Regions from separate parts of the Pantoea vagans genome, predicted to be linked through region 4. Evidence: predicted binding sites of a transcription regulator. Region 4 holds the regulator's gene; each other region holds the start of a gene.
What was found. The regulator CRP, encoded in region 4, controls carbon source genes, mostly activating them, when cyclic AMP is high. The targets are predictions, from matches to a motif close to ATGTGANNNNNNTCACAT.
Positions count from the first base shown of each region.

Region 1: LK04_RS08700 (sugar transporter) is a predicted target of CRP. The motif match lies at 1,899-1,916, and genes of this name have one in related genera.
Region 2: ompW (outer membrane protein OmpW) is a predicted target of CRP. The motif match lies at 1,480-1,497, and genes of this name have one in related genera.
Region 3: LK04_RS18460 (PTS mannitol transporter subunit IICBA) is a predicted target of CRP. The motif match lies at 2,138-2,155, and genes of this name have one in related genera.

Region 1 covers NZ_CP011427.1:1,877,295-1,880,506, reverse strand. Annotated here, with positions in the region: gene LK04_RS08710 (MFS transporter) at 1-1,085, shown strand, start outside; gene LK04_RS08705 (hypothetical protein) at 1,252-1,509, shown strand; gene LK04_RS08700 (sugar transporter) at 1,966-3,150, shown strand.
Region 2 covers NZ_CP011427.1:1,752,044-1,755,255, reverse strand. Annotated here, with positions in the region: gene trpA (tryptophan synthase subunit alpha) at 1-187, shown strand, start outside; gene LK04_RS08170 (BON domain-containing protein) at 360-674, shown strand; gene ompW (outer membrane protein OmpW) at 734-1,366, opposite strand; partial or broken gene LK04_RS20865 (YkgJ family cysteine cluster protein) at 1,570-1,671, shown strand; gene LK04_RS08160 (YciC family protein) at 1,699-2,433, shown strand; gene LK04_RS08155 (septation protein A) at 2,493-3,032, shown strand; gene yciA (acyl-CoA thioester hydrolase YciA) at 3,086-3,212, shown strand, end outside.
Region 3 covers NZ_CP011427.1:3,996,482-3,999,693, reverse strand. Annotated here, with positions in the region: gene LK04_RS18460 (PTS mannitol transporter subunit IICBA) at 19-1,944, opposite strand; gene LK04_RS18455 (DUF3053 domain-containing protein) at 2,425-3,138, opposite strand.
Region 4 covers NZ_CP011427.1:163,087-166,298, forward strand. Annotated here, with positions in the region: gene LK04_RS00720 (YccS/YhfK family putative transporter) at 1-486, opposite strand, end outside; gene crp (cAMP-activated global transcriptional regulator CRP) at 545-1,177, opposite strand; gene LK04_RS00730 (OsmC family protein) at 1,466-1,870, shown strand; gene LK04_RS00735 (phosphoribulokinase) at 1,944-2,813, opposite strand; gene LK04_RS00740 (YheU family protein) at 2,875-3,093, opposite strand; gene LK04_RS00745 (hydrolase) at 3,096-3,212, opposite strand, start outside.

The DNA of each region.
Region 1 (3,212 bases), 1.7 Mb from region 4:
AGCCAATTCTTCCAGTATTGTCGCAACAGTTTGGCGTGTCTCCTGCTGAAAGTAGTATCTCGTTATCCCTGTCCACCGGATTAATGGCTCTGGGTTTGCTGTTCACCGGCCCTATTTCTGATGCCGTTGGCCGAAAATCCGTGATGGTGACGGCATTAATGCTGGCAGCCATCTGCACGTTGATCTCCGCCACCATGACCAGCTGGCAAGGGATTCTGCTGATGCGTGCGCTGATTGGCTTGTCACTGAGCGGAGTCGCGGCGGTCGGTATGACCTATCTGAGTGAAGAGATCCATCCACGAGTCATCGCCTTCTCCATGGGGCTGTATATTAGTGGTAACTCGATTGGTGGGATGAGCGGACGCCTGTTGACCGGTGTGCTGACTGATTTCTTTTCATGGCGTGTTGCCGTTGGTGTGATTGGCTGTTTCTCACTGGCCGGTGCACTGATGTTCTGGAAGATCTTGCCTGCATCACGTCATTTCCGCCCCGCGTCACTGCGACCGCGTAGTTTGCTGATCAATTTTCGTCTGCACTGGCGAGATAAAGGGCTGCCCTTCCTGTTTGCCGAAGGTTTTTTGTTGATGGGCGCGTTTGTCACGCTCTTTAACTACATTGGCTATCGGTTGTTGAGTGCGCCCTGGTCACTCAGTCAGGCAGTAGTCGGTCTGTTGTCAGTGGTCTATCTGACCGGCTCATGGAGTTCACCTAAAGCCGGTGCCATGACCAGCCGTTTTGGCCGCGGTCCGGTGATGATTGGCGCAACCGCCATTATGCTGGCAGGACTGTTGCTTACCGCATTCAACTCACTCTGGGTCATTTTACCCGGTATGATGCTGTTCACCGCTGGGTTCTTTGCCGCGCACTCTGTCGCCAGTGGCTGGATTGGCCCGCGCGCGCGCCGCGCGAAAGGCCAGGCCTCTTCACTCTACTTGTTCAGTTATTACGTGGGTTCCAGCGTGGCAGGAACTTTAGGCGGCGTGTTCTGGCACAATTATGGCTGGATGGGTGTGACCGCCTTTATCAGCGTGCTACTGCTCCTGGCGCTCTTCGTCGGCTGGCGCTTACAGTGCCGTAAACTTTAATACCCTTCATCCTTTATTCGGGGCCGCAGGGCCCCGTTTCTCACCGCAGCCCATAAAAACCGGCGATCAAACAGTCCCACATAAAACAAAGCGTCTATTCATCGCTATAATTCATTTTATTCCAACAATAGTTAGACTTTTTTTTTCACAGCAATGAGGACGTTCGATGGAGCTTTACTATTACGTCGATAAGCACGCAGGCTATAACGACAATCATGTGGTGCACGCAACGGGATGCCCCTTCCTGCCATCCGATGGCGCACGGCGTTTTCTCGGCACTTTCTACACCGCGACCGCCGCGATCCAGCAAGCAAGAAAGTTTTACGCCAGCGCGATGGGGTGTGAACACTGCTGCCCGGTGGCGGTAAAAAAAAACCTGACCACTCAACATAGCGTGGCGCTAAAACATATGGTGAGACTCTGATAATAGTGGTTTGACAATGGCATAGCGCTTATAGGGTTTTGTTAAGCACGGCTGTCACATCGTTCTAATACAGAAACAGTCGGCTTAATTTTCCGTGGCTCTTATATACCCAAAATAATTCGAATTGCAGTATGGCGGCAAGTGGGTGAATCCCCAAGAGCTTACATCAGTAAGTGACTGGGGTGAGCACGCGCAGCCAACGCAGCTGCGGTTTGAAGTATGACGGGTAGAGCGCTATGCGTTGCCATCGGTTGCAATTGTGTGGTAACCGCAAGAATTGATAATAACCTCAGGCTATTAACTCCGGCTTTAGAGATAAAAAATATTCAGTAATAAAAACCCTGCCAACGGTTTTCATCCGCTCATTAATGCTCCACAATAGCGTCAGTTTGTGACTTAGGTCACTTAATCGGGTGCGTTTCACCCCCTCACTCGCTGTTGACCGATTTGAACTCCATGCAATCAACTACCGTCTCACGTAAAACAGCCTGGCTACGTGTCGTGCTGCTGGCTATTGCCGCTTTTGTGTTTAACACCACTGAATTTGTCCCGGTTGGCCTGCTGTCGGATATCGCCGCCAGTTACGCCATGAAGACCGCCGACGTTGGTATCATGCTGACGATTTACGCCTGGGTCGTTGCGCTACTCTCCCTGCCGTTGATGCTGTTAACGCGCAACATTGAGCGTCGTTTGCTACTGGCGGTGCTGTTTATTCTGTTCATCGCCAGCCATGTCCTCTCTTCCGTGGCCTGGGACTTCACTTCACTGGTGATTTCACGCATCGGTATTGCCCTGGCGCATGCGGTGTTTTGGTCGATTACCGCTTCATTGGCGATTCGCGTCGCCCCAGCCGGTAAGAAAACGCAAGCCTTGAGCATGCTGGCAACGGGTACTGCGCTGGCGATGGTGCTGGGTGTACCGATTGGTCGTATCGTTGGGCAGTATCTAGGCTGGCGCACCACCTTCGGCATGATTGGTTTGTCAGCGCTGGTACTGTTGATCCTGCTGGTGCGCATTCTGCCACGCCTGCCGAGTGAGCATACGGGTTCCCTGAGTAGTGTGCCGATGCTGTTCCGTCGCCCGGCGCTGGTGGCCATGTACCTGCTCGTGACCTTGGTGGTCACGGCGCACTACACCGCTTACAGTTACATCGAGCCATTTATGCAGGTGGTTGCCAATGCCGATGAGAACTTCACCACCCTGCTGTTACTGCTGTTTGGTACGGCAGGCATTATCGGCAGTGTGTTATTCAGCACCCTGGGTAATAAATTCCCCTCTGGATTATTACTGGCTGCGATCGCCATTATCACATTGAGCATGGGTTTACTGGTGTTCGCCGCCGTTCGCCCAGCCGCAATTACCCTGGTCTGTATTTTCTGGGGTATGGCGATGATGATGATTGGTCTGGCGATGCAAGTGCGCGTGCTGTCGCTGGCCCCTGATGCAACGGATGTGGCAATGTCACTGTTCTCTGGCATTTATAACATTGGGATTGGCGCGGGTGCCCTGCTGGGTAATCAGGTCAGCCTGCATATGAAGATGTCGGACGTGGGTAATGTGGGCGGGGTCATTGGCCTGGTGGCTTTAATCTGGTGTATCACCATTTTCCGTCGTTATCCGCAGTTGCGTTCAAACGGTTAACACTGAAAAAAACCAGGGGCACACACTGTGCGCCCCTGCGCCTTTCACTGCGCATCGGTTAA
Region 2 (3,212 bases), 1.6 Mb from region 4:
CCCGCCGTTGCAGGGCTTTGGTATCTCAGAAGCGAGCCAGGTCAAAGAAGCGATTGCCGCAGGCGCAGCGGGTGCGATTTCCGGTTCTGCTATCGTCAAAATCATCGAACGCAACCAGAACGATCCTACGACGCTGCTTGCAGAACTGAAAGCCTTTGTCAGCAACCTGAAAGCCGGCACTCGTTAAACTTTATAGGCCTTATCAGCATTCGCAGATGAGGCCTTTCTCCACACTCCCCCTTCGTTACGTTTTTTAAACTTTTTCACACTCCGCGATTTGCTGATTCGTCCAGGTCAGACCACAATTAATTGCACCGTCTCGTTGCGGTGAAACACCATCTAAGACAGGGAGATAACCAATGAATTTTTTCAAAGTCGTTGCAGGATTTTTGATGGCTGCAGTTATGGCGCTGACACTCAGCGCTTGTGCGCCAACCGCTACACAGGAAGGGACCGGGGGTTACATTGATGACACGGTGATTACCACCAAAGTCAAAGCCCAGTTGCTGAATGACGATTCCCTGAAATCGACAGAGATCAACGTCGAAACCTTTAAGGGCAAAGTGCAGTTGAGTGGTTTTGTTAGCTCACCGCAGATGGCGAACCGTGCAGTGACGGTGACCCGCAGCGTGCAAGGGGTGAAATCTGTCGTCAACAATATGCAGATTAAGTAACCGTTAAGTGATGAAAACACGGGCGGCCCTTGGGTCGCCCGTTTTGCTTCTGACACAGGTTAGAAGCGGTAACCGACACCAAAGAAGAACACCCACGGATCGATACGCGTATTGATGTTCTGCTGCTCACCATTGGCTTTGAACTTCACCTCGGTATCAATATCCATGTACCACAGTGAGGCGTTCAGCATCCAGTCGCGGTTGATTTGATAATCCATCCCCACCTGACCGGCGATACCCCATGAGTCTTTAACGCTTAAGTCGCTTAAGCCTGCATCCTGGCCGGTCTGATTGAATTTGGCATCGTAGAAGGTGGTGTAGTTGATACCCACGCCCACGTAAGGACGCACCGGGCTTTTACTGTCAAAGAAGTAATACTGTGCCATCAGCGTAGGCGGGAGCTGACGCACGGTCGCCAGGTTGCCGGTTGCCCCTAAGCCCACCTTATGGCGGAACGGTGTGGCAGCCAGCAGTTCTACGCCGATGTTGTCCGTCGCCATGTAGGTGAAGGTTAAGCCAAGCTGTGTATCGTTGCTGACGTTAAAGCCGCCCATACCCAGCACATTATCAGAGCCTTCGGTTGGACGGACGGTCGCGCTACCGGCGCGCATAAAGAAATCACCCGCTTCATGAGCCAGTGCCAGTTGAGGAATCGCCAGTGCCATCAGCAGCGCGCATTTTGCCAGTTTCATTTTCACTCCTTTGCCGAAAAGTAGGGTCTTAATGGGGTTGCGGCACAAGATCTAACCCTTTTTCAGTAAAAGATCATCTGTATCAATTCAAATTAATCACTTAAAAAACAATGAATTGATTCAGATCAATTTTGGCTTTGCGCGAGAATTAAAAAACCTGAGATTGCCGCCTGACACCACCTTTTCCCATGCAGGTGCATTCAGGGCTTTCCCGACTTTTTCACCCTTCTTTACCTGTAATGACAGAAAGTTATGGGTTTGCGGGTGCCAGCCAGCCTGTAGAACATGTACAATCGCCAGGTTAATTAACCCGGTTCCATCAAGGAGAGTACATGTCTATCACGGCAAGCTCGTTATACCGTGACACAGGAAATTTTCTGCGCCATCAGCTGGTTACTATTGTGCTGATGGCATTGCTGACGTCATTTATTACGGTGATCGTCGGTCATGCATTAACGCCAGGTGAAGATCAGTTATCGCTGCTCAGCCAGGCCGATGACAGCGCAACCTCACTGTTTGAGCTGGTGCAGAATATGTCGCCGGATCAACAGCGCATCCTGCTACGCGCTTCGGCTGCTGGCACCTTTGCCGCCTTGATTGGCAATACCCTGCTGCTCGGTGGCATGTTGTGCCTGATCCCGTTGGTCTCTAACGGCCAGCGTGTCAGCGCCCTGCGTGCCATTGGCGCCTCAGCCCCCCTGCTGCCGAAGCTGCTGCTGCAGACCTTCCTCATTACGTTGCTGGTGCAAATCGGCTTTATGGTACTCATGGTGCCGGGCGTGATTTTGGCCATTTTGCTCTCACTGGCGCCAGTCATGCTGGTGAGTGAGAAAATGGGTGTCATCGGTGCCATGCGCGCCAGCATGAAGCTGGCGTGGAAAAACATGAAAGTCATCGCCCCCGCCATCGTGTTGTGGTTATTGGCTAAAATTGTGTTGATGTTCCTGGTCTCGTCACTCACCGTATTGCCGGTCAATATCGCTTCGGTGGTGATGAATGCGCTGGGTAACCTGGTGTCAGCCATTCTGATTATTTATTTGTATCGACTGTATATGTTGTTACGTTAACCACTCTGGCGCTCCCCGGAGCGCCTTAGCTGAACGATCCCGTCCTCACTGGAAACACTATGAAGCAGTTACTCGATTTTCTTCCCTTGGTGGTTTTCTTTATCTTCTACAAGCTGTACGACATCTTTGTCGCCTCTGGTGCATTGATCGTTGCCACTGGCCTTGCCTTGGTCGTGAGCTGGGTGCTGTACCGTAAGCTGGAAAAAATGACCATCTTCACGTTTGTGCTGGTGGCAGTTTTCGGTACGTTGACGCTGGTGTTCCACAACGATGAATTCATCAAATGGAAAGTCACCGTGATCTACTCCCTGTTCGCGCTGGCATTGCTGTATAGCCAGTGGTTTATGAAGCAGCCGCTGATTCAAACTATGCTGGGTAAAGAGCTCCAGCTGCCAGGCGCAGTGTGGCGTCGGCTGAATGTGGCATGGGCGATCTTTTTCCTCGCCTGCGGTGTGGTAAATATCTACGTAGCATTTTGGTTATCACAAGAGTTTTGGGTTAACTTTAAAGTGTTCGGTCTGACCGGCCTGACCCTACTGTTTACTCTGTTAAGCGGCGTGTACATCTGGCGACAGATGCCGCAACAAGAACAAAAATAAGCCATCCTGCCCGACACTGTCGGGCTTCTCTTCACCTGCAGAAGAATTGAGCAATGGACGAAAAACATAAATTGCCGCAAGGCGAGATGGTGTCGCGCACCCTGGCGATGCCAGCGGATACCAATGCCAATGGCGATATCTTTGGCGGCTGGTTGATGTCACAGATGGATATGGGCGGTG
Region 3 (3,212 bases), 480 kb from region 4:
AGGGAGTTAAAACGTGGTTTACGCTTTAGGCGACAACAACGCCAGCACTTCTTCAACGCTGGTGGTGTTCGCCAGCTTCTCAATCACGCTGTCATCATCCAGCGCGTTGGTCAGGCTGGTAATCACCTGGATGTGTTCGTTGTTGCGTGCCGCGATACCGATCACCAGGCGCGCAACGTCATCCGCTTCTTCACCAAACAGCACACCGGCGGGATACTGGCAGAACACGATACCGGTTTTCAGCACGCGATCTTTGGCTTCCACGGTACCGTGCGGTACGGCGATAGACTCACCCAGGTAAGTCGGGGTCAGCTTCTCACGCTCCAGCATCGCTTCGACGTATTCCGGCTGGACGTAACCGCCTTTCACCAACTGCTCACCGGCAAAGCGAATCGCCTGCTCTTTGTTGCTGGCGGTCAGGCCGAGGAACACGTTGTTTGCACCGAGTTTGAACAGATTGGCACTGCCGTCGTCATAGCTGTCTGCCAGCGTGGTCTGCACCGTCTCACGATGTGCTTCGCTGCGGTTGGCGGCCACCAGACGCTCGGTCAGGTTGCTGTACAGCGCGCTGTCGAGGAAGTTGTTCAGCGAAATATGCTGCGCTTGCGGCGCCTGGCGCATCGCACGTTCGGTCAGATCGCGGTGGGTGATCACCAGGTCAACATCCCCCGGCAGCGAGTTGATCGCGCTGTTGGTCACCGAAATATTGCTCAGACCGGCATCCTGCACTTTCTTACGCAGCACACCTGCACCCATGGCGCTGGAACCCATACCGGCATCACAAGCGACGATGATTTTACGCACGTGGCTGACGTCAACGCTGTTGGCATCGGCAATCACTGGCGAACCCGCAACGGTCTGGCCTTTTGACTGCGCTTTCATATCACGCATGCGCTGGGTCGCGGCTTCGATATCGTCATCTTCTTTCACTTTGCTGGTTTTCAGCAGGATAGAAGAGACCACGAAGGAGACAGCAAACGCGGCGATGATGGCAGCGATGTTAGCGAAGTAAGCCCCTTTTGGTGTCATCGCCAGCACAGCCAGGATTGAACCTGGAGAAGCAGGAGACACCAGGCCGCCGTTCAGCACGGTCAGGGTGAACACACCGGTCATACCACCGAGGATAACTGCAAGCAGCAGACGCGGTGCCATCAGCACATACGGGAAGTAAATTTCGTGGATACCACCGAGGAAGTGGATGATCGCCGCACCGCCTGCAGACTGTTTGGCGCTACCGCGACCAAAAATCATGTAAGCAACCAGCACGCCCATACCCGGGCCTGGGTTAGCTTCAATCAGGAAGAAGATAGATTTACCGGCTTCGCTCGCCTGCTGGATGCCCAGAGGAGAGAAGATGCCGTGGTTGATGGCGTTGTTGAGGAACAGGATTTTCGCTGGCTCAACAAAGATCGAGGTCAATGGCAGCAGGTTGTTCTGCACCATCAGGTTTACGCCCGCCGCAAGGATGTGCGACAAACCTTCTACCAACGGACCGATGCCGATGAACGCCAGCAGCGCCAACAGCATACCGATGATACCGGCTGAGAAGTTGTTAACCAGCATCTCGAAGCCGCTTTTGATCTTACCATCAACCATACGGTCAAAGGTTTTGATCGCCCAGCCGCCCAGTGGACCGGCAATCATCGCGCCGAGGAACATCGGCATATCTGCACCGACAATCACGCCCATGGTGGTGATAGCACCGACCACGCCGCCGCGATCGCCGCCCACCAGACGTCCACCGGTGAAACCGATCAACAGTGGCAGCAGGTAAGTGATCATTGGGCCGACGAGTTTCGCCAGCGTTGCGTTAGGAATCCATCCGGTTGGGATGAACAGTGCTGTGATGATACCCCAGGCGATAAACGCACCGATGTTTGGCATCACCATGTTACTCAGAAAGCGACCAAAGCTCTGGACCTTGACCTTCGCTGATGAGGACATAAACCCACCCCTTATTGAGACGCGCTGCAATAAGAGCGCGGTTGTTTTTGTTAAGACTTTTATTGAGCCATTCCGGCGCGGGCCGTGGCATCACTGTATGCACGCGGACTCTAGCACTAGTTTATTACGCTGCGTAGCATTCGGGATAAGTGTGATGCAGATCACGCAATATTGGGGTGGTTGGGGTGCTATAAGGTGACGTAGATCACACTATTGAGGTGTAAGAAAAGTACGGTGGCGAAATATTAAGCAAAACAAGGTGATAAATGTGACTTAAGTCACCTTTGCAAGGATGAGGTTTGTCTCGTAAATGTGATTTGGATCACAAACATTTTTTGGTCGAAAATGCGCCAGATCACACTCTGTCTACGCAGAAAAGTCAGTTGTAAGGAAGTGACGAAAAATCTGAAAAGAAGGACGGAGGGATAACGACTGTAGGGGCGACCGTCTGGCCGCCCGGCATCAGGTTACATCGCGCGGTTACAAACCACCCTGCACGGCATTTTGCGCTTGGGTCAGTGCTTGTGCATTGCTGGAGAGGTTGCTCATTAGCGTGTTGTACTGCGTGGCTTGATCCTGAGTTGGGAACTGCACGCCGCCGTCGTTAAAGCTCACGCGAGTGCCCTGTGATTGCAGATAGTCACCGGTTTGCACCGCCGCCTGGCTCAATGCCTGCAGCTGAGGCAGCAGGGGAATCAGGGTACTGGCAGGCTGCGTCACCACTTTGGCATACACGTTGTCATACACTTTTTTCAGATCGTCGGGCTGCTTTAGCGTGGCTTTGCTGCTGTCGGCCTGCATTTTGGCGCTTTGAATCTGTTGCGACAGCACACTCAGGTTGCCGCTCGCCTGGCGCAGAGAATCACGGCGGGTCAGATAATCTTGCGGTACACGGATTGCCGCCAGCTCATCCACCACGGGACGCATGCCTTGTTCAACCGCCTGGTTGGCCTGCTGAGAGAAGCCATACAGGATGGCGTAGTCGCTGGCGTAGTTACCGAAGGTTTGCTTCTGGTTTTCGCTCAGGCTGGGCAGATGTTCACCGCTACGCATGGCGGTGTTCTGCAGGAAATCGGTGAAGGCTTTACGTTGATCGCCTTCTTTATCGCCACAGGCGGTAAGTTGCAGCACTACCAGTGCGCTGACCATAAGCATGCCGGTACGCATCCAGATGCGGGATAATCCTGACGCCATGTTGAACTCCTGTTATGGCTATATATACGATTCAGTGGGAATGGTCCTAAAGAATAGTGCAATGGCCTGGCGTG
Region 4 (3,212 bases):
ACGCATCGGCTGCTCTTTCCACAGCCAGAACCAAAACCAGTTAAACAGGCCGTACCAGAACGTACCGCCGATATACAGCAGCGGCGGCACCCAGACCGGCATCCTTCCAACCAGGCTGAGGCTAAAGATGGCGGCGATCAGGGTGGCTGGCAGCAAGCGGCCATGCAACGGGCTGATTTCGCCGGTGACACCAATCAGCAGCGGCAGCACAAACAGAATGAGCGGCAGCGGAATCTGATAATCCGTGAGCAACTGGATCGAAAAACTGCCGATGGCAAACAGCGAACCGCCGACAATCAGACGTTTGAAGAAGCGTTTATGCGGGGTATCCAGACCGGCCATGTTGCAGCAGGCAGGCACTAATGAGAACAACAGGCCTTTTTGCAGATCGCCAAACAGCCAGCCAAGTGCCACAGGCAGGCACAGCACCAGCGTTTGCCGCAGGGCGTAGTTGACCTCAGGATGATAGATGATTCGGCGCCACATCAGCTCATCGCAAACAAAAACGGCGCGATGTTGCCATCACGCCGTGGGTGATAAGAAATTAGCGGGTGCCGTAAACGACGATGGTTTTACCGTGTGCGGAGATCAGGTTCTGATCTTCCAGCATTTTCAGGATGCGCCCCACGGTTTCGCGTGAGCAACCCACGATCTGACCAATCTCCTGACGGGTGATTTTAATCTGCATCCCGTCTGGGTGAGTCATCGCATCTGGCTGTTTGGCCAGATTAAGCAGTGTTTGCGCGATACGGCCCGTCACATCGAGGAAGGCAAGGTTGCCCACTTTCTCGGAGGTGATTTGCAGACGACGCGCCATTTGCGACGAGAGTCGCATCAAAATATCCGGGTTTACCTGAATCAGCTGACGGAATTTTTTGTAGGAAATTTCAGCCACTTCGCAGGCAGTTTTGGCACGTACCCAGGCACTACGTTCCTGACCTTCTTCAAACAGGCCGAGTTCGCCGATGAAATCTCCCTGATTGAGGTAGGAGAGGATCATCTCTTTGCCTTCTTCATCTTTGATCAGAACCGCAACGGAACCTTTCACGATGTAGTACAGCGTTTCCGCTTTCTCACCCTGATGGATGAGCGTGCTCTTTGACGGATATTTGTGAATATGGCAATGGGACAGGAACCATTCGAGTGTAGGGTCTGTTTGCGGTTTGCCGAGAACCATTCGCTATTATCCTCTATTGTAATCGTGCCCAAAGCACAGGGGGCAGTTTTCCCTGTCAGGCGGTGTAATCGTCGAGCGTTTTATTTCCGGGTGATTCTTAAGCTACGCTTTTGATTCTTCCCGCCTTCGTCTGTTACGACGAAAATATTTTCAGCACTGTTTGTAGCACAGCTTTTGCAAGCTGTCTTCTGTTGTCTCGCTTCAGCAACAGGCGGAAGAGTCTGGATTGCTGTTTATCAACTGAAAGCGTACTCTGGCGGCAAAATAGCCACTTCAGGAGAAAGAATAATGCAGGCACGAGTGAAATGGGTGGAGGGGTTAACCTTTCTCGGAGAATCCTCATCTGGCCATCAGGTATTAATGGACGGTAATTCAGGGGATAAAGCGCCGAGTCCAATGGAGATGGTTCTGATGGCGGCGGGCGGCTGTAGCGCGATTGACGTGGTGTCTATCCTGCAAAAGGGCCGTAATGATGTGGCCGATTGCGAGGTGAAGCTCACCTCTGAACGCCGTGAAGAAGCGCCACGTATTTTTACCCACATCAACCTGCATTTTATTGTCAGCGGCAAAGCGTTGAGTGATAAAGCCGTGGCCCGCGCGGTTGATCTCTCCGCTGAGAAGTACTGTTCAGTAGCGATCATGCTGGGCAAAGGCGTGGAAATCACCCACAGCTATGAAGTGGTAGAGCTGTAATTCTACTGTAGCGGCGCGATTTATCGCGCGGTGTGATGCACGCCATACATCGTGCCGCTACAGAAATTCTGGATTATTCAATCCGTTTACCTTCTATCAGCCGTTGCACCAGCGGTGTCATGATCAATTCCATCGCCAGCCCCATTTTGCCCCCCGGCACCACCAGCGTATTCATGTGTGAAATGAACGAGCCCTGAATCATTGCCAGCAGGTAAGGGTAGGCAATCCCCTCCAGACCACGGAAATGGATCACCACAAAACTTTCGTCGAGCGAAGGGATCTCACGTGCGGCAAACGGGTTGGAGGTATCCACGGTCGGCACGCGCTGGAAGTTGATGTGGGTGCGAGAGAACTGCGGCGTGATGTAGTTGATATAGTCCTCCATCGAACGCACCACGGAATCCATCACCGCTTCACGAGAATGCCCACGTTCGCTGGTGTCGCGCACCAGCTTTTGAATCCACTCCAGGTTCACAATCGGCACCACACCCACCAGCAGATCCACATGCTCTGCCACGTTGTGCGGTTGGGTCACCACACCGCCGTGTAACCCTTCATAGAACAGCACATCGGTGTTGTCCGGCAGCGGCTGCCACGGCGTAAAGGTGCCCGGCACCTGATTCCACGGCACCGCTTCATCATAGGTGTGCAAATACTTGCGCGATTCGCCCTGACCGGTTTTTCCGTAGTGCTTGAACGTCTGCTCTAATAAACCAAAGTCATTGGCTTCGGGGCCAAAGTAGCTAATGTGACGACCCAGATCGCGCGCTTTACGGATCGCCATGTCCATCTCTGGACGGGTGTAGCGATGGAAGCTGTCACCTTCCACTTCCGCAGCGTGCAGATCCAACTGCTGGAATATTTTACGGAAGGCGAGGCTGGTGGTGGTGGTACCGGCTCCGCTGGAACCGGTAACGGCAATGATTGGATGCCTGGCTGACATAACAGAACTCCCTGTGAGGTCCGGCGATGAGCATTGTTACCACGAATTGCCGCGCGGTGCATTAACCGCGAAAATCTCGCGCAGGCATGATATTCACTGATTCATGCAGTTCAGACCACACCAGCACGACTTCGCCGCGTTCCAGTTGGCGGCGCACATCGGCCACCTTCTGCGCCAGGCTGCGCTCCTGCTCGCCGTAATCGGTACCTTCACGTAACACGAAAGTTTCAATCAGGTTTTCCAGCGTTGTCACTTCAAGTTCTTGCCAGGGAATAATCACGATCACACATCCAGATAGGTTGAAAGCCAGTCAGGTACACGCTGTTCCAGCCACATTTTCGGCTTCAGCAAGGTGCCGCCAACAAAACCAACATGACCGCCTTGTTGCGTCAGCTGATA